Regions from separate parts of the Planococcus sp. YIM B11945 genome, predicted to be linked through region 1. Evidence: riboswitches for the same ligand, from Rfam matches in the RefSeq annotation. Region 1 holds a riboswitch; the other holds the start of a gene.
What was found. Region 1 has a riboswitch for cyclic di-AMP ahead of ACRRQV_RS08805 (potassium channel family protein). Riboswitches for the same ligand answer to the same signal wherever they lie in the genome.

Region 1 (9,879 bases):
CGATTGCTGATATCGTCCTTTCTTTCCTGGTCATTTGGCTGTTAGGCGATGCCTTGGTCGAGAACGCTGAAGACATTATGCAAGCAGCACTTATCTCCGCCTTGGTTATTGGCGCTGGGGAATGGTTCTTCCATAAATACTTGGATAAAAACGTCTTTCCTGAAAAAGATGGACGCGCTGCAACTGGAAATGACCGTCATTAATGTGCCAGAATTTGAATAGTGAACTGCCCTCCCTCCTGATGGGACGGCAGTTTTTCTATTTTTACCTAGTGAAAATGCAGGAGTGGAACGACTTTTTATATATAGAACATAGCTTCTGCAACCTTAGTATTCGCTAACTTATTAACATCCTAAAACCTTCTTTATTTTTATATCAGGTGTAAAGTATACTTTTATAAACCAAAAGGAAGAGGGAATGCTTAAAACAAAGCATTTCCTCTTCCTTTTACTTCAAATAAGCTTTATTCCTTGCTGCTTCTGATATCTGCAATTTTGTATACCGGATAGAAAGCTATTTAAAGTAATTCGCCAGCAATTCGATTGAAAGTTAATCATGGACATCAATATAGTTTAAAAGTTCCTTATAAATTAAGGGTTTACTGAAGTAATACCCTTGCCCTTTATCACACCGGTAGCTGGATAGCAACTCCGCCTGTTTTTTTGTTTCTACGCCTTCTGCAACGACTTCCATATTCAAGTTGTGAGCCACTTCAATAATCGCTTTTATAATCGCTTTTTTTGAATCGTCTGTTTCTAATTGATTCACAAAGGAACGATCTACTTTTAAACAGTCGATTGGCAGTTTGGTCAAATAGCTCAGCGAAGAATAGCCGGTGCCGAAGTCGTCTAAGGAGATTTTGATTCCCAGCTTCTTGATTCGCTTTAATTTCTCAATTATCTTATCAATATCATATAAGGCAACGCTTTCCGTAATTTCCAAGTTCAAATATTCGGCGGGAAATCCGGTTCTTTTTAACAAGAGTTCTATCTTCTCTACAAATGAATCTTGCAGCAGCTGTCTTCCCGAGATGTTGACATTCAAGACCAAAGGCAGATTCACTTTTTTCATGTCATAAATAGCCGTTTCTAACACCCAATCCCCTATCTGATTGATATGGCCGCTTTTTTCTGCCAACGGAATGAAATCCAATGGAGAAATATTTCCATATTCGGGATGCTCCCATCGTATTAAGGCTTCAACCCCTTCAATTTCCGAAGAACCTAATCGAACTTTGGGTTGGTATACAAGATGGAATTGGTTTAAATTCATTGCCTTTTGCATATCGTTCGTAATTTTGTTGACTTTAAGAATTTCGGCGCTGATGGAATGATTGTAAAAACTATAATTCTGCCGTCTGTTTTCACTTTGTTTTGAATGATACATCGCGATATCGGCGTTACGCAGAAGTGACTCTACATCTTTTCCATGTTCTGGAAAAAGACTGATTCCTATCGTCGGAACCACTTTTATATCACTGGAAAGTGCGAGCGGAACTTTGGTTATAATTTCTTGGACCAATCTTTCAATTTCTTGTGTTTTTTCATACTCAACGATAGCTACAAACTCATCTCCACCATATCGGGCAACAAAACCGCTAGTGGACATTAATTCTTCCATTTCCATCGCAGTTTCTTTGATTAATTCGTCTCCTGCATGATGGCCAAAAGTGTCATTTACTATTTTAAATTGATCGAGATCAACAAATAGCAAAGCCAACTTTGTTTCTGTTTCTCGTGCTTCATTCAGCTTTTCGTTGATTTTTCTGTAAAATAAATTCCGATTAGGAAGGCCCGTTAGCGTATCGTAGTATGCCAGTTGATTTACCATTTCCAAGGCATTCTTTTTCTCGGTTACATCTAGCAAGGTGCCCATTAATGCAGGCTTATTCTTGTATGTTATCACAGAAGAACGCAATTCAACCGTTATTTTTGAACCGTCTTTTTTTAATAGAGTAATTTCCTGGCTGCCATTGTCTTTTCCGCTTAAGAAGGCTCCGACTCTTTTCAATACCAGTTTTATGCTCTCCTCGTCCAATAGCTGATCATAATTCATTCCCAGTAATTCCTCTTGCGTATAACCGGTCATCTCTGTCATTTGAGAATTTACATAGTGGTATTTGCCATCTTGGGAAATATAGACCCCTTGAGCGCTTTTTTCCACTAAAGTTCGATACTGAGCTGTAGCTTCCGCCAATTCGGCTTCCTGTAATACTTTCGCCGTAATATCCTGAGTCACGCCATTATAGCGCCTAATCTGACCTTCTTCGTCCAAAACGGGAGTCCCTTTTGTCATGACCCAAACGGCTGATCCATCTTTTTTATAAGCCGTATACTTCAACTCGAACGGGACCTTTTTTTCCTTAGAAAGATGAAAATTGCCTTCAATGTTTTTACTCTCCTGACGAAAAAGAATGGTTAATATATCGAAGTTCGACAGTTCATTGGGCTTGTAGCCATATAATTGCTCCAACCCCTCGGTCAGAGCCAGTTCCCTTGTTCTAAAATCATAGGACCAAAAAACAATATGGACATCTTCTCCCATAAAATCCAAGTTGTCTTGGTCCGTGTTTTGAAAAAAAGAGCGGAGACTTTTTATTTCGACCACACTATCCGTGGCAATAAATTTCATCTTCTTAACTCCCTTGGCTCGAAATATTTTAAACCAACCACTTTATGCAGTTTCTTTAAAGTGCTGCCTGTCGCACAAATGCCTGAACACCTGCTATCTTATTTTCTTTATCGGTCAATTTTTAAGATTTTTTAGAGTAGTTTCCAATCATGATTTATTAGAATACCGTTTTAAAGTTTTTGAGCTTTTCATTGTCCGAATTGCATCTTCCTATCGCAAGAGAAGATGTAAGTTTTAATACATATTGATAATGCTTTTCTGATCTTCATACATTTGGTGACATACTTCTGGCAAGCTCTACTCTCTTAATTCTGATGAACCGATTTGTAAAAGTGGTTTATAAAAGAACTTCTGCATAAAAAAGGAAGACCAAACGCCTGTTAGGATAAGCAGCTTGGTCTTCAAGTATAAATTTTAGCGTTTTATTGAGATTTGTATGAAATGTTTAAGTATCCAGATTGAATCAGCATTTCTTTCTTCTAACTAAAGTACAGCAATTCCTCAAAAACGATGGCTTAAAAAATCCATAACCACGCCAAAATCCTCTTTTTCTCTATCCCGTATAGACTTGGTCGTAAGGGAAGCGGTAATTCTCTTTCTTCGGCTTCAGCAGAATCAGGAAAAGGGTCAACGGTCCGATGCGGCCGATAAACATCAACATAGAAATCAAGACCTCGCCTATATTGCTCAAGTCCGCGGTGATACCCATCGACAACCCGACGGTGCCAAAAGCGGAAACCACTTCAAACGCGAGCGGAAGGAAAGGAAGCGGTTCAAAAATCATCAACAAAAACATAAACAACAAAACCACCAGCATGCTGATCGTCGTAACGGCCAACGAGCGGATGATGACTTCAGACCGAATGGAACGGCCAAAGATATCCGGTTCCTTGCGCGTCTGCAAAAAAGCAATCGAAGCGAGGACGACCACAATAAAGGTGCTGAGTTTAATGCCGGAAGCCGTAGAGGCAGTGCCTGCTCCAATGAACATCAGGACCATGGTGAACAACAACGTCGGATCTTCCATGACGCCATAATCCAACACGTTGAACCCGGCAGTTCGGGGAGTCACGCCGGTAAAATAGGAGGCAGTCAGCTTATCCCACAACGAGAAGTTCCCGATAGTCTTGGGGTTGCTGGACTCCAAAATGAAAACGGTCAAGGTCGCCAGGAAATTGAGTAAGATTGTCCCTGTCACCATCAGCTTGGTGTGCAGCGACCATTGGCGGAACGATTTTTTTTGGTAAATGTCCATTATGACTGTAAAGCCCAGTCCTCCAAGGATAAACAGGCTGGACAATAAAAGGGTCACAAAAGGATCCCCTGCAAAACTCATCAGGTTATCGGAAAACAAAGCAAATCCGGCATTATTAAAGGCGGAAATGACATGGAAGACACTTAAATGCAAGGCTTCTTTTATGCCGTAGGCAGGCAGCCAATACAAAGTCAGAATGATTATACCCAACGCTTCTACGATGAAGACAAAACTAAGAATGATTTTAACCAGACGGATAATGCCGCCCACTGAGTGTTGCGAAAAGGATTCCTGCAGATACATGCGGTTCTGGAGTCCGATTTTCTTTCGGAACAGCAAAAGCAAAGCGGTGCCAAAAGTCATCAATCCAATGCCCCCGAATTGAATCAGGACCAGCAGCACACCTTCTCCGAAAGCAGTAAGCATAGTGCCGGGGTCAAATACGCTCAAACCCGTCACGGTTGTGCCGGAAGTGGCGGTGAAAAGGGCATCCACCCACGAAATGGGGCTGGTAGTAGCCATTGGCAATTTCAACAACAGCGTGCCAACAAAGATAAGAAACAGAAAACTTCCCGCAATCAGAAAAGGAGGGGAGATTGAACCCCGCTTCTTTTTCATGGACTTCATAACATGCACCTCTAAATTCTAAGAATAAAAACCAATGGCTTTTCTCAACAAACAACTAAACTTACTTACATGACAGCTTGTTTGATAAAACAACTGAAATGCATATTGAAGTTCGATTAAAGCCCCTTATCTTCAAAGCGCTTCAAATCTTCTTTATGGCCAATGATTACCAAGACATCCTTTAGGCGGATCTCATCTTCCGGGAGTGGGACAATGTTTACGTCCTCCCCGCGCTTGATGGCCAGGATGGTGCAGTTGTAGCGCGTCCGGATGTCTAATTCCCTCAAGGTTTTCTCCGCTACTTTTTTCGATGCAACCAGTTCAACAATGCTGTACTCTGCAGACAGGTCAATGTAATCAATGATTTTTTCAGAATCCATATGATGGGCAATGCGGATCCCCATCTCATGTTCCGGTTGGATAACCCGATCGGCTCCTACTCGTTCCAGGATTTTTTGATGCTGTAAGTCTCGAGCCTTTACCCAGACGTTTGTCACGCCCATCTCCTTCAACATCAACGTACATAATACACTGGATTGAAGGTTATCGCCGATGGCCACGATGGCGTGGTCAAAATTCCGTACACCGAGCGACTTCAATACATTCTCATCCGTTCCGTTCGCCACGAGGGCTTGGGTTGAATGGTCCGATACACCCATGACTCTTTCTTCATCTGTATCAATAGCAAGTATCTCATGTCCCAACCGGTGCAGCTCTTTGCAGGCACTCGTTCCGAATCTGCCAAGACCGATGATTACAACTTGTTTTTCCACTACTTCCCCCTCTTTCCTGCTGTTTTTCTCCAACAAAAAAAACCATCACAAATAGAATGGTCTTAGGCTATGCCTTTGGCCCTTCTCTCGAATTACACAATAACGCTTACGGGGTTAGCTGCCGGATTAGGAATGGAGAGTATCCCTTCTTACATAAGTAAGATTCACCCCAGATAGGAATGGCTTCTATCAAATGTGGTTCCCCCGCTCAATTAAGATTCAGCGATTAAAAGGTAGGTTCATATATATTTTCAACAAAGTAAAAACTACGCTTCTTTTTTAAGCATGTCAATGTTTTTAAATAAGTAATGAATTTTCAAATTGCATGGAGTTGAAAGTGTATAGCCGCGGCATGGGGAACTGGTCTCCCTGAGGACTTGGTCTCCCTGAGGACTTGTCTTTCTCTTCTCGATTTGTCAAAGCGGCTTTTACAAAGCTAAATTCAAACTCAATGATTACGAGTCCGAAAGCGCCGGTCAATTTTTCCAAATCCTAAAATCAATAGAGCAACAAAAAGGCTTATCTGACGTAGATGGAGGAGAATGTGAATAAACCCTTTATTCTTCTTGCTGAAATATGGACAAAGGAATTTACAATTTCACCACATTTGACAATAGCCAAATTACTGCCGCAGATATGTACAAGAAAGACCACTTATTCATTAATTAATAGCCAGCAAAATAATAAGCAAATTAATGTGAGGCAAGAGAAAACCGATTCTGCTAATGATCACAGAATCGGTTCAAAACAGCTAAGAACCATAAAAGAACCTTCATAACGTGCCACAATACGTTACAAAGGTTCTTTTATTTTTGACTTCTATATAAATGAATTGATTTTTGTTCACCAACAGTATAAAAGTAACATCCTGTAAAAACGCTGACCACCATTAAACGACGGGAGCATTTGTTAACAGTTCATCCGCTTGTCGGAGAATTTCCCACCCGCATGCACATAACAATTTGCTCACCTGTTGAACGCATGATCCGTCTGCCTGTATCTTCGAACCCCGCTTTGACGTACAAGCGCTGGGCCGGAATATTCCGCGCATTAACGCCCAGCACCACTTCGTTGAAATTGGAAAACTCACTTAAGATAAATTCGGGCAGCGCATAGATCGATCCTGTCGCAATGCCTCGTCCCTGAAATTTCGGATTCACGGAATAACCCCGCAGCAAGAGCGCCTTTGGATTATTCGAATACTTTTTCCGGTCGTCTGATTCATCCAGTTCAAAAAAGCCAGCCACTTCTTCGCCCGCTTTGATGACGATCAAGTGTTTCAGCGGGTTTTCTGCGTCGCGCTTGATGATGTCTTGGGGCAATCCAGTGAACTCCAGCTGATCGGACGGCAAATCGTATTTGACCGCGACTTTTGAGGTGTAACGGTGAAGAGAAACGTCTTTTCGCTTGATCATAGTCTTGTCTCCAATCGGTTAACTCGAAATTAGTTTGACACAATCACGTGCTGTGTTTCACCAGGCAGCTCGCTTAACGCTTTGCGCAAAAACTCTGGCTGCAAAGCCATTTGCGGCACTTCGGAAAATGGAACCCACTGGTACAGTAAACGCTTGCCTTCTGGTCCATGGAATGAGCCGGTCTGAAAATACGGTTGGTCTTCTGTTCCGTGAATCAGGTAATAAAAGCCGATTTCATGGAATTTCCGACCGTCGTACGAAAAGAAATTTTCCACCACACACAGCAAGCGGTCCACTTCTACAGCCACGTCCAGTTCTTCTTTCATTTCCCGCTCCAAACAGGCTTTTGACTCTTCTTGCATTTGCGCACGTCCACCCGGCAATGCCCAGTGCAGATCACCCGCTTGTTTATGAAGCAGCACGTGGCCATTTTCAATCCACACACCCGCTACCCGAAAATTAAACACTTGGTTTTCCAGTTCGAAAGTCGTATCCACCAGCCAGCACTTCCTATTCTTTTTCTAACGTTACCACAACAATTTCCGGTAAATTAAAGACACGGAGGGGAAATCCGCTATTGCCAAGCCCGCGGCTGAGCACGAGCTGGGTGCTGTCTTTTCGAAAAACGCCTTCAGTCATCTGCGGAAACCAGCCCTGTCCCGGAGCAATCAACCCGCCAATTCCTGGAATGCGGATCTGGCCGCCATGGGCATGGCCCGCAAATACCACATCAACGCCTTCTTCGACATACACATTGAACATTTCAGGGCGGTGGGACAGCAGCAGCGTAAATGCATCGCCCATGTCCGCTTCTACAAGCGACTCACGGATAAACTCGTCTTCTAACGTCGAAGTGTCGAGCAGTGGATCGTTGATGCCTGCAATTTGAAGGGATTCCCCTTCTTGCTCCCACATGACGCTTTCATTCATCAGCACCTTAACGCCGCGGGCTTCCAGTGCTTCGGTAATTTCATCGATTTTATTTACCGCGACTTCGTGATTGCCGATGACGAAGTACACTTCGCTCATTTCCACCAAAGCATCCACTAACGTCAGGCTTGCCTGTAAATCATAGCGATTGCTGTCGATCAAATCGCCGGTCAAAAAAATCGCATCCGGCTTGGCCGCCTTTACCTTTTTGATCAATAACGACTGGCCTTTGCCAAAAGTCGCGTTATGTAGATCGGAGACTTGCACAATTTTCTTGCCTGCAAAAGCTTCCGGCAAATCCGGTGAAGCGATGGTGTATTCTGTCGTCTGCACCCATTTATTGTTCACCCAGACAAATCCCCATGCCATCAGCACAAGAATCAGCAGGACAATGATTTTTTTCATAAAATGGCCTCTATTCACATTAGATTGTTGCAGTCAAAACGGACGCGTTGTCCTTTTAGGGTGACGGTCTTCGAAAAGATGCCTAACTGCGGCCGCTTGCACTTAAAATGCGCGAGCCGCTTCCCTGCGTTTTTTCCGTTAATTCATCAACTTCCCTCTATTTTAACAGGAATTAACGAAAAAAGAAGCGGTTAGCCATGGCTGCCGCTTCCTTGAAAATCAGATATTAAACTTTTGCTTTTGATGCATTTTTCTCGGACATCCAAATGCCTGACAGAACCAGCATGATGATTAAACCGCCAGCAATCGCCATCGACCACCAAAAATGGCTAAGTTCAGGTCCGCCAGTCAGCCACCCTGTTGCATATACGGGGATTTTCAACGGCGAAATGGTCCAATAAGTGCCAACCAGTCCATCGAAGATCTGCAAGATAAAGATCAGGGCAAGCGATGCCGCCGCGGCAAGCCCGGTATTGGGCAAGGCTGCACTTGCGGCTAATACGACCGAGACAATCAAGACGATCCAGACGCTATACGAACTGACGAATTGAAGAAAATTAAAGAAATCTACCGGTGAATACAGCAGCATCGTGTAATAATACGCTGCTAAAAATCCGAGCCAGACGCTGGCAATGGCGATTAAACTAGCCATCATCCATTTGCTTATAAAATAAGAGGAAAACGACAAGGGCCGGATATACAATAACGTAGCTGTGCCGCTTCTGCGCTCCCCTGCAACCGACCCCACATATGCTAGTACCAGCACAAGCAATCCGATCAGCTGATATTGCCCCATGACGGCGGCCATCAGTTGTTCGGGAGTCGGCTCTGGAAACTCGATTACCGCACCTTCTGGCAGATTCCCTACGGAATCCAAAATTTGCGGCATAAAATAATTGCTCACCGGCTCTAATATGCCAAACAAAATAAAGACGATTGGCAGCCAGAGAATCTTGTAGTTTCTTATGTTTTCCCGCCACTCTTTTTTCAGCAATACGCCCATTTGGTTCATTTGCCGCTCGCCACCTTCAAAAAGATTTCTTCCAGTGTCGCCGTTTGGAGTTCTACGCCAAGAACGCCTTGATCCCACGTTCCGAGTGCTGCCAACACTTCTTGCATGGTGGGTCCATTTTCTGTTATGGCCAAAAAAACGGTTGCGCCGGAAACGGACCCTTGCCACGAAGTTTGATTCATAAATAACGTTGAAAGCTCGTTCGAATGGAACGCAATACGGATGCGCGGTTCTGCATGCCGTTCTTTGACATCCGATAAGGACCCTTGTTCGACCAGTTGGCCGTTTTGCATAAAGAGGACTTGGTCGGTCATTTCTTCAGCATCATTCAATATATGCGTGGAATAGAGAATCGTCGTATCTTGCTGGAGCGATTTCAGCAAATTCATGATTTCCCGCCGGCCAGTCGGATCCAGCGCGGAAACCGGCTCATCCAAAAGCAGCAGCTTTGGCTGGTGGACAATCGCTTGGGCAAGGCCGAGGCGCTGCTTCATGCCGCCTGAAAAAGCGGCTGTTTTTTTATTCAGCGCATTGCCCAATCCGACAAACTCTAACGTTCGGGTGGACTGCAGCCGTATATTTTTCGCGTCAACCCCGCTCAATTTCGCTGCCATTTCCGTAAATTCAAGAGCAGTTAGCCAAGGGAAGAACTGCGGGTATTGCGGGAGAAACCCCATTCCCATTTCTTTTGGCCAATTGATCGTGCCTTTTGTCGGCTTCAGCATACCGGCAAGCATCGACAAGGTCGTCGTTTTTCCCGCCCCGTTCGGACCGATCAAAGCCGTCGCCGTGTGCTCATTCAGCAAAAATGAAACATCATCCACTGCCGCC
Region 2 (9,879 bases), 400 kb from region 1:
CGATGTTATTACGCATTTCATTCATACAAAATGAGGCACACCAAATGAGCGATTTGCCAATTTGCCCGAAATGCAGCTCTGCTTATACGTATGAAGACGGCAATCAACTGATCGGAACGAAAGTAAAGAACATTTTCTTAGTTGAAGGAGATCACAACATTGATTGCAAAATCGATGGGTTCGGACCGATGGAATTAAAATCGGAGTTTGTGAAAAAAGCGTAAAAAAGAAGCTTAGCCAAATTGGCCGAGCTTCTTTTTTACTGCTGTTGCTGCAACTCCTGCAAATCTTCCACTAGGTCTTTGCCAATTACTTCACCGAATTCCGCGTACAACGGCATGAGTTTGTTCCGCCATTGCTGCTTTTCTGCAGGCGTCAGCTCGTGGATTTGGATATCCGAGCTTTCTTTGATCAATTTCAATTGTTCTTCGTTGAGCCTGACGGCGTTCTGGTCATTCCAAGCGGTCGTTTCCGCCATGGCTTCCTGCAAAATACGCTTTGTGTTGTCTGTTTGCCGGTCCCATACGTTTTGGTCCATCATGACGGCATAGCCTAAATAGCCGTGGCTGCTCAACGTCAAATGCTTTTGGACTTGGTAAAACTTTCTGGAATAAATATTGGAAATGGTGTTTTCTTCGCCATCCACTTTTCCGTCTTCAATCAAATTAAAGGTGGAGTTGAACGATTCCTGCAGCGTCTTGGCTTCCAGTAAATCAAATTGGCCTTGGATGACGTCGCTCGGCATGATGCGGAGCGTTTGATTTTTAATGTCTTCCGGCTCTATAATGGGTCCGGTATTGCTCGTAATTTGCTTAAAGCCGTTCGACCAATGAGCGAGCCCCTTGATGTTTTCTTCTTGCAACGACGCCAATAATTTCTCCCCAATTGCCCCGTGGATGCCTTGCTGCATCGCTTCATCATCAGAAAACGCAAAAGGCAGATCGAGTATGCCCCATTTTGGCGACAATGCCCCGAGCTTTGATGTGGACGGAGCAATGATTTGAACTTCTCCGTCTTTTAAGGCATTGATTTCTTCGATATCCGAGTATAAGCTTCCGTTAGGGAAGACGACAATTTGAATGGTTCCGTTTGATTTTTCAGCGACCAGTTCCGCAAATTTTGCGGCAGCTTGGCCTTTAGGTGTGTTTTCCGCAACCACGTGGCTGAACTTGAAGACAATTTGGTCCGACAATCCTTCTTGGTCATCATCATAGGGAGGTTCTGCCTGCGGAAACAGATTGTGATATCCTATATAAACTGCGAGAGCGAGACCGACAGCGGCAAAAAGCATAACAACAGTTGTTTTTTTCAAGGTCCGCCTCCTCTTGATTTTTCTTAAGCATAAACAGAACAGCCCGATTCGTAAAGGGAAAGGAGCAGGAACGATGAAGCAGCTGCCGATCCGGTGGAAAATCATGATTTTATCGTATGCCGTTGTGATTTTTTCGTTATTGATTGGCGGAATCGTCATTGTCGCCAATATCCAGCAAAACGAAGAGCAAGATTTGCGGATCCGGGCCATGAATACGGCACGGACGGTCGCTGAATTGCCTGATATAAAAAGCGGCGTCGAACAGGCGAACGGCTGGGAATCAGTCAACCCGATTGTGGAAGAGCTGCGGATCATCAACGAAGCTGATTATATCGTGGTGATGAATATGGAGAGGGTCCGGTATTCGCATCCTTCCCAAGCCAAACTTGGAACGCTTTCCAAAGGGGAAGACGAAGAAGCGGCTTTTGCTGAACACATTTATTTTTCAAAAGCTAAAGGAGAGCTCGGCACTGTAGTCCGTGCATTCGTTCCCATCAAAAACGAAGCACTGGACCAAGTCGGAGTGGTTGTCGCCGGGAATAAGCTGCCGAACATTTTCGATATCATGGGCGATTTAGGAAAAGCGATTCTTTTTGTGGTCGTCTTAACGCTGCTGTTCGGATTAATCGGTTCTATCATGCTCGCCAACCACATCAAAAAGCAGATGTTCCAGCTGGAGCCGCACGAAATCAAACGCATGCATGAAGAACGCACCGCAACATTTCATGCCATGAACGAAGGCGTCATCGCGATTGACAGCAAAAATATCATTACGATATTCAACGAAAAAGCGAAAAAGGTCTTTAACGTCAGCGGTGATCTCGTCGGGCAGCAAATTCATGACGTGCTTCCGGACACCCGCCTTCCAGAAATTGTTGAAAAAAACCAAGCGGTCTATAATGAGGAAATACGAGTCAGCGGAAAAGTGATTGTCAGCACACGGATTCCCATCGAAAAGGATGAAGAGTTGATCGGAGCAGTTGCGATCTTCCAGGATCGGACAGAAGCGGCGAAGCTTGCGGAAGAATTGACGGGCGTCAAAAACTTCGTCGAGGCGCTCCGTGTTCAAAGCCATGAGCACATGAACAAGCTTCATACAATTGCAGGGTTGATCCAGCTGGGGAAACCTGAAAAAGCACTGGATCTGGCCTATCACATAACGGCAGAACAAGTGAACGTCACCAACTTTTTGAATAAAAAAATTCAAAATGATGCGGTTGCGGGTCTGTTATTGAGCAAAATAAGAAGAGGAAAAGAGCTGGATATTCAAGTAGTGCTTGATTCGAATAGCTACTTTTCTATTTTCTCAAGTGAATTGGACCAGCACGATTTTGTCGTTTTGCTCGGCAACTTGATTGAAAACGCGTTTGCGGCCTTTGAAAATGTCGAGGGCGAAGATAAACGGATCGATATCAGCATTGAACAGTCCGAAGGCATTTGCGCCATTTTAGTGGAAGACAACGGTTCGGGCATTCAAGAAGAATACATGCCGCGCTTATACGACAAAGGATTTACTGTAAACAAAACCGGCGGAACAGGTTATGGCCTTTATTTGGTCAAGCAGATTGTGGACAAAGGGAGAGGACAAATCCAGGTATCCTCGGCACCGGATAAAGGCACTTCTTTCATAATCACTTTCCCGATGGAAGCGGAGGACAAAGTAGATGGCAGCTAGAGAAGAAGTCAAAGTCATATTGATCGAAGACGATCCGATGGTTCAGGAAGTCAATAAAGAATTTATCGAAAGTGTGGAAGGCTTTCGGGTCATCAAGGTGGCCGGAAACGGGGAAGAAGGCATTGCGCTGATCAAAGAATTTCAGCCGGACTTGGCGATTTTGGATGTTTTCATGCCGAAAAAAGACGGCATGAAAACATTGCAGGAGCTTCGCAAGCAAAAAATTGAAGTGGACGTCATCGTGGTTTCCGCCGCTAAAGATGCGGACACCATCAAACTGATGCTGCAAAACGGGGCCATGGACTACATCATGAAGCCGTTCAAACTCAACCGAATCCAGCAGGCGCTAGAAAAGTACCGGCAATACCGCAGCAACTTCAATCACTCGGAAACCGTCTCACAAGAGCAATTGGACGCGCTGCTGTATTCCGGATCCTCTGTAAAGGCACCCAGTGCTTATTTGCCGAAGGGCTTAAACGAATTTACGTTAAACGAAATTATAGCAAATATCCGGGTTCAAGAAATCCCGCGTTCCGCAGAAGAAGTGGCGAATGCCATTGGAATCGCTCGGGTGACCGCCCGCCGCTACCTTGATTACTTGGAAAAAAGCGGTGTCATCACACTCGATGTGCAGTACGGGGGCGTCGGCAGGCCGGTGAACCGCTATGTTTATAATAGAGAAAAATAATCTTAAAATGCGTTTGCTGCAGAAAACATAAAAAAACGATGCTGAAAATAACTTTTTAGCATCGTTTTTTAATTGGAAAATTTTAAGACCAAAAAGACCAAAATAGCCATTATGACCATAACCTTCTCCTGAACGTTTGAAAGCGTTATCATTTGAACAATCAGAAAATGAATCGATATTCAGCTGAGGAGGAGAAAAGATGAAAAAGAAAATCTACAAAAATTTAACCTTTCAGGTTTTAACAGCAATCGTCCTTGGGGTATTGGTCGGTTTAATTTGGCCGAATGTCGGCAAGGAAATGAAGCCGATCGGCGATACATTTATCAACGCCGTCAAAATGGTCATTGCGCCTATTATTTTCTTAACCATCGTTCTTGGCATCGCGAAAATGGGCGATATGAAAAAAGTCGGAAAAGTCGGCGGAAAAGCGTTTATTTATTTTGAAGTGGTAACAACTTTGGCTTTAGTCATCGGCTTGGTTGTCGTAAACGTCCTAAAGCCGGGAGCGGGGCTGGACTTCAGCAAACTTGAAAAAGGCGATGTGTCGCAATATACGGAACAAGGCGCACAAGGCATCAACTGGCTGGAGTTTGTCACGCACATCGTTCCTTCGAATATGGTGGATGCCTTTGCAAAAGGCGACATCCTGCAAGTTTTGTTTTTCTCCGTGCTATTCGGTACCGCACTTGCCGCTCTTGGCGAAAAAGGCAAGCCGATCACGGAATTCCTGGACCGCTTGTCATTGGTGTTCTTTAAAATCATCGGCTACGTTATGAAAGCTGCGCCAATTGGGGCATTTGCAGCCATGGCTTATACAATCGGCTTTTTCGGTTTATCGTCACTTGTACCGCTTGGGAAATTAATGTTTTCCGTTTACACCACCATGTTCTTATTCATTTTCATCGTTTTAAATCTCATTTGCAAAATGAACGGCATCAGCTTGTGGAATTACTTGAAATTCATCAAAGAAGAAATTTTGATCGTGCTAGGCACAAGCTCGTCGGAATCTGTGCTGCCGCGCATGATGGACAAAATGGAACGCTACGGTGCTTCTAAATCAGTTGTAGGCTTAGTGATACCAACCGGGTATTCATTTAACCTGGATGGAACGTCCATTTACTTATCGATGTCGGTTGTTTTCCTGGCGCAAGTCTTCGGCGTCGATTTGTCGATCGGCCAGCAAATTACCATCATCTTAATCTTGATGCTGACGTCAAAAGGCGCTGCCGGTGTTACCGGAAGCGGATTTATCGTTCTAGCATCCACGTTGTCGGCTTTGCAAGTTATCCCTCTAGAAGGTTTGGCGCTGCTTCTTGGCGTTGACCGCTTCATGAGCGAAGGGCGCGCAATCGTCAACTTGATCGGAAACGGAATTGCAACACTTGTCGTGGCGAAAAGCGTCGGCGAGTTTGATGAAACCAAGAGCAAGCAAGCCTTCTCGGATATGGTCGCCTTAAAGAAAGCGAACCGGGCAGCAGCTGCAAATTCAGAAGCTTAATCAAAAACATAGGAGAGGGGACTGTCCCAAAAGTGGCTGACGTCCATTTCAGCGGACGCTTTCCGCGGGCTTGCGCCGAACTAACTCGGGCTAAATGCCCGAGTGGATTTCGACACTGCGTTATCCCGCAGGAGTCGCCGCTTCCATTCCCGTCAGCAAGCTTAAAAACCGGCAAAGAAAAGCAATCCTTTTCTTTGCCGGTTTTATCTTTTTTAGTTATGGGACAGCTCCCTCTCCTTTTTTATTTTTTCAAATGGTAAGGCACTGTCACGACGATTAAATTGCGGCGGTAAAGCAAAATAGTCCGGATCAACGTACCGGATTGGTTGTGAAGAATGTTGTGCCATCCTTTTTTAGGGATGAATTGCGGGATGACCACCGTCACCCGGTAATGCAGTTCGGTTGCTTTGTGTTCCACCGTACCGATAAACTTCATCAGCGGGTGAAGAATGCTTCGGTAAGGCGAATACAGCGTGACGAGCCGGACATCGGGATGCCACACTTTCCATTTTTCTTCAAAGCGTTTTTCATCTTCGCGGTCAAACGTCACATATACCGCGATGATTTGATCGACGGAAAGCGAGCGCGCGTAATTGATCGAAGTTTCGACCACTTGGGTGATGCCGGCGACCGGAATAATCATGACATTTCCTTCCACAGGAATCGCCGTTGCCTTGGAAATCCGCAATTGATCGGCAACCGCTTTGTAATGGCTGTGAATTCGGTGGAAAACGAAAATGATGAACGGCAAGAACACCAAAACCGGCCAGACTTGGGCAAACTTTGTAAGAAAGAAAATCAACGTGACCAACAAACTGATCAACGCACCGGTTGTGTTGATCGCAAACTTGGTTTGCCATCCTTTTGGCTTTTCACGGAGCCATTTGACCATCATGCCGCTTTGGGACAGTGTAAACGGAATAAAAACGCCGACCGCATAAAGCGGAATCAGCTGTTCGGTATGTCCCCCAAACAACACAATGAGAATAATGGAAGCAAGCCCAAGAATAATGATGCCGTTCGAGTAGCCCAACCGGTCGCCACGTGCCATAAACATCCGCGGAATGAATTTATCGGTCGCTAAATTGACTGCAAGCAACGGAAATGCGGAATAGCCGGTATTAGCTGCCAAGATCAAAATCAAAGCGGTTGTGCCTTGAATGAAAAAATACATGGCGTTCCGTCCGAAAGTTTCTTCAGCAATTTGTGAAACCACGGTCACTTCCGCGTTCGGGGTGATGCCGTAATAATACGCCATGAACACAATGCCGGAAAATAATGCGGCCAACAGCCCGCCCATAATGGTCAAGGTTTTGGCGGCATTGACAGGAGCCGGCGCTTTAAAGTTCGGAATGGCATTGGAAATTGCTTCGACTCCGGTCAAAGCGGAACTTCCAGAGGCAAAGGCACGAAGCAAGAGAAACAAACTGATGCCGGCAACCGGCGTTCCAATGGATGCGTGCAAGTCGGGAGATACTGCGCCAGTCGCAATCCGGTAAAAGCCGGCAACGATCAAGATGAACAAAGCGAAAACAAATAAATAAACCGGATACGCCAAAACGGAAGCCGATTCGGTCACTCCTCTTAAATTCAGAAGAGTGATAAAAACCACAAAAGTGATGGCAATGGCAATATTGTGTTCATGCAGCTCGGGAAAAGCAGACGTCATGGCATCTGTCCCGGCGCTTACACTCACGGCCACGGTTAAAATATAATCCACCAGCAATGATCCGCCAGCGATCAAGCCGGGATTCATGCCGAGATTTTCTTTGGATACGACATACGCTCCGCCGCCTTGCGGATAAGCGAAAATGATTTGCCGGTATGATAAGATTAGCGCCGTTAACAGCACCAATACACAAAGAGCGATCGGCAGAGAGTACCAGAATGCGACACTGCTGACCGTGATTAAGACTAGTAACATTTGCTCCGGTCCGTACGCCACAGAAGAAAGCGCGTCGGAAGAAAGGATGGCCAAAGCTTTCGTTTTGTTAAGCTTTTGTTCACCTAACATTGTCGATTTTAAAGGCCGTCCGATTAAAAATCGTTTGATTGCAGATACCATCGTGTACACCATCCAGTTTGATTAATAATAATTGTAATTATCTAACGCGATATAGCCATTATGCTGAAGAATTTCCTTCCCCCAAATCTACTTTAACCTCTTGACTCGCATCCCAGCTCTCTATAAAGGATAGGCAAACTGCATAAAATTAAGCACAAGAAAAAGACCCGCTTTTTTTCGGGCTGTTTTTTTGCATGCGAAATACGCAACAAAAAAACACCTTGAATAAAGGTGGTCTTTAGACCTCCTTCGCTTTAGCCGACGAAGTTAGCTGACGGGCAGAATGGCGAAAGAGTTGCTCTCATTCTTCCTGCAAACACGCAGAATTAGCCCCAATAGATTGGTTCCTCCGTTCCCTGAAAAGGGATTAGGCCGAGATATGCAGTTAGCTTCTGAACGTTATTCTACTCCGCTTTTTATAAAAGTCAACATAAATAATTTGGGCAAAATCCAGCTTGTAAAACAAGCATTTTATCCTTTGCTCTGGGAGTTGTTTCATGATTAATCGGAGATTTTCTTGCTTAAAAGAAAAAGTTTTCGGAATGCTGAGGTAACTAGAGACAGATGCTTGATCCTTCGTTAAACTAAATAAAAAAAGAAGGAGGGCGCTGAGTGGAACCGTTGCTTCACGGAATTGTTTTAGCTTTTGGGCTGATTTTGCCTTTAGGCGTCCAAAATGTTTTTCTCTTCAACCAAGGAGCGATTCAGAAAAAATTTACACAGGCACTGCCAGCGGTCATAACGGCTGGAGTATGCGATACTGTTTTGATTTATTCGGCTGTTGCCGGGGTTTCCCTTCTGGTGTTTAGTTTTGATTGGCTGAAGAACTTGTTGTTTGGAGTGGGCTTCTTTTTCCTCGCTTATATGGGATGGGCAATGTGGAAAAGCACAGCCGCTGCATCGGACAAGCAGCCAACCAAGTTTTCGGCAAAGCGGCAAATCGCTTTTGCTGCGTCAGTTTCCCTGCTGAATCCGCATGCCATCATGGATACGGTCGGAGTGATCGGCACGAGTTCGCTGGTTTACACAGATTCTGCAAAGTGGCTGTTCACATTTGCCTGCATCGCAGTCTCATGGATCTGGTTTTTCAGTTTAGCGGTTGCCGGAAGAAAGGTCGGGAAGCTGGACCGTTCTGGTCGTTTTTTGAATCATTTGAATCGCATATCTGCCTGCATCGTTTGGGGAGTGGCCCTTTATATGGGCTATCAACTTCTGCATTCGCTTTTTGCTCCTGAAATACTTGCGGAAGTGGCCATTATTTTCAGCAGTTAAATATTATTTGCTGATTATAGCGCCCGATGTAGGGGTATAGCAAAACAAAAAAGAACAAGTAAAAGATCCATAGAGGCTGCAAAGATTCACATACTTTCATGAAGACATACTTTGATGTTGATTTTCACGAAACTGATGATGAAAAGGGGCAAAGTACATGAGTACAAAAGAATATGTGAAGAATTTGATAAAAGACCCGAACATCGCCTCAATTACCCCAACTTCAAAAATGGGGGTCCGAGAAGTGTGCAGCAAAATGGATTTGAGCAAAAAAGTGGTGATCGTAGAATATGGGCCTGCAACAGGCGTTTTCACCAATTATTTGCTCAAGCGCATCACGAAAGACTCATTGATCATTGCCATCGAGTTGAACGCCAATTTTGTGGAGTATTTGGACAAAAACGTAAAAGACCCGCGTTTAAAAGTTCATCATGACAGCGCTGAAAATATTTTAGGAATTATCAAGCAGTATGGAGTAGAAAAAGTCGATTACGTAATTTCCGGCATCCCATTTTCACTGCTGGATGAAGAAACCCGTGAGACGATTGTCAAACGGACGAGCCACGCAATCAAAAAAGGCGGGAAATTTTTGCCATATCAAACGTTTTTCCAAAAAGATACACACTTGATGAATTACTTGGAAGATTATTTTCCGCGTGCCCATGATCAATTCTTTTTCCGCAACATACCGCCTATGCGCATCTACGAGGCGATAAAATAAGAAAGTGTCCGGTTCTTAAAAGACGGCTTTGCCCTGGAGTATTGAGTTCAGGGCCTTCTGCAACAGTTCGGAAATAAAAAGTGAATATTTTGACGAATGTTCGGTATACTTAAAAGGATCCAAGAAAAAGAAGCCCGAAATACTTTGGAAAGTGCCATACATGTGTAAAAAAAAGAAGAAAGCTGACGTAAGGTGACGCTATGGAACCTAAAACAATTATGAATAAAATCAAAAATCGCACACCCTCTGTTTTGGGCAATGAGGAGTTTTCAAAATTTGCCGTTTTGTTGCCCCTTATTGAAAAAGAGGGAGAACTTCACGTTCTGTTTGAAGTGCGGTCCTATGAATTGCGAAGCCAACCGGGAGAGATTTGTTTTCCAGGAGGAAGAATTGATCGTCAGGACAAAACGGAAAAAGATACGGCATTAAGGGAAACAATCGAAGAACTAGGAATCAGCCAAGCAGATATCTCAGACGTTTTTCCGCTTGATTATATTGTGTCGCCTTTTGGAATGATGATTTATTCGTTCACGGGTGTGATTGATTCCGCCGTCGAATTTAACCCGAATCCTCCGGAAGTGGACAGCATTTTCACGGTTCCACTTGCGTATTTTCTTGAAACCAAGCCAAAAATCTACCGCATCAATT

Region 2: another riboswitch for cyclic di-AMP. It lies ahead of ACRRQV_RS10740 (APC family permease); the one in region 1 lies ahead of ACRRQV_RS08805 (potassium channel family protein).

What each region holds. Positions count from the first base shown of each region.
Region 1 is NZ_JBOZWR010000004.1:162,419-172,297, forward strand. Features, by position in the region: gene ACRRQV_RS08790 (YndM family protein) at 1-203, shown strand, start outside; gene ACRRQV_RS08795 (sensor domain-containing protein) at 550-2,631, opposite strand; gene ACRRQV_RS08800 (TrkH family potassium uptake protein) at 3,185-4,513, opposite strand; gene ACRRQV_RS08805 (potassium channel family protein) at 4,630-5,286, opposite strand; cyclic di-AMP (ydaO/yuaA leader) riboswitch at 5,375-5,521, opposite strand; partial or broken gene ACRRQV_RS08810 (linear amide C-N hydrolase) at 5,594-5,937, shown strand; gene ACRRQV_RS08815 (GNAT family N-acetyltransferase) at 6,204-6,701, opposite strand; gene ACRRQV_RS08820 (NUDIX hydrolase) at 6,731-7,198, opposite strand; gene ACRRQV_RS08825 (metallophosphoesterase) at 7,212-8,036, opposite strand; gene ACRRQV_RS08830 (ABC transporter permease) at 8,263-9,048, opposite strand; gene ACRRQV_RS08835 (ATP-binding cassette domain-containing protein) at 9,045-9,879, opposite strand, start outside.
Region 2 is NZ_JBOZWR010000004.1:561,969-571,847, reverse strand. Features, by position in the region: gene ACRRQV_RS10765 (PhnA domain-containing protein) at 45-224, shown strand; gene ACRRQV_RS10760 (DctP family TRAP transporter solute-binding subunit) at 260-1,312, opposite strand; gene ACRRQV_RS10755 (ATP-binding protein) at 1,386-2,987, shown strand; gene ACRRQV_RS10750 (response regulator) at 2,977-3,675, shown strand; gene dctP (C4-dicarboxylate transporter DctP) at 3,875-5,173, shown strand; gene ACRRQV_RS10740 (APC family permease) at 5,415-7,187, opposite strand; cyclic di-AMP (ydaO/yuaA leader) riboswitch at 7,480-7,622, opposite strand; gene ACRRQV_RS10735 (LysE/ArgO family amino acid transporter) at 7,851-8,510, shown strand; gene ACRRQV_RS10730 (class I SAM-dependent methyltransferase) at 8,668-9,231, shown strand; gene ACRRQV_RS10725 (NUDIX hydrolase) at 9,432-9,879, shown strand, end outside.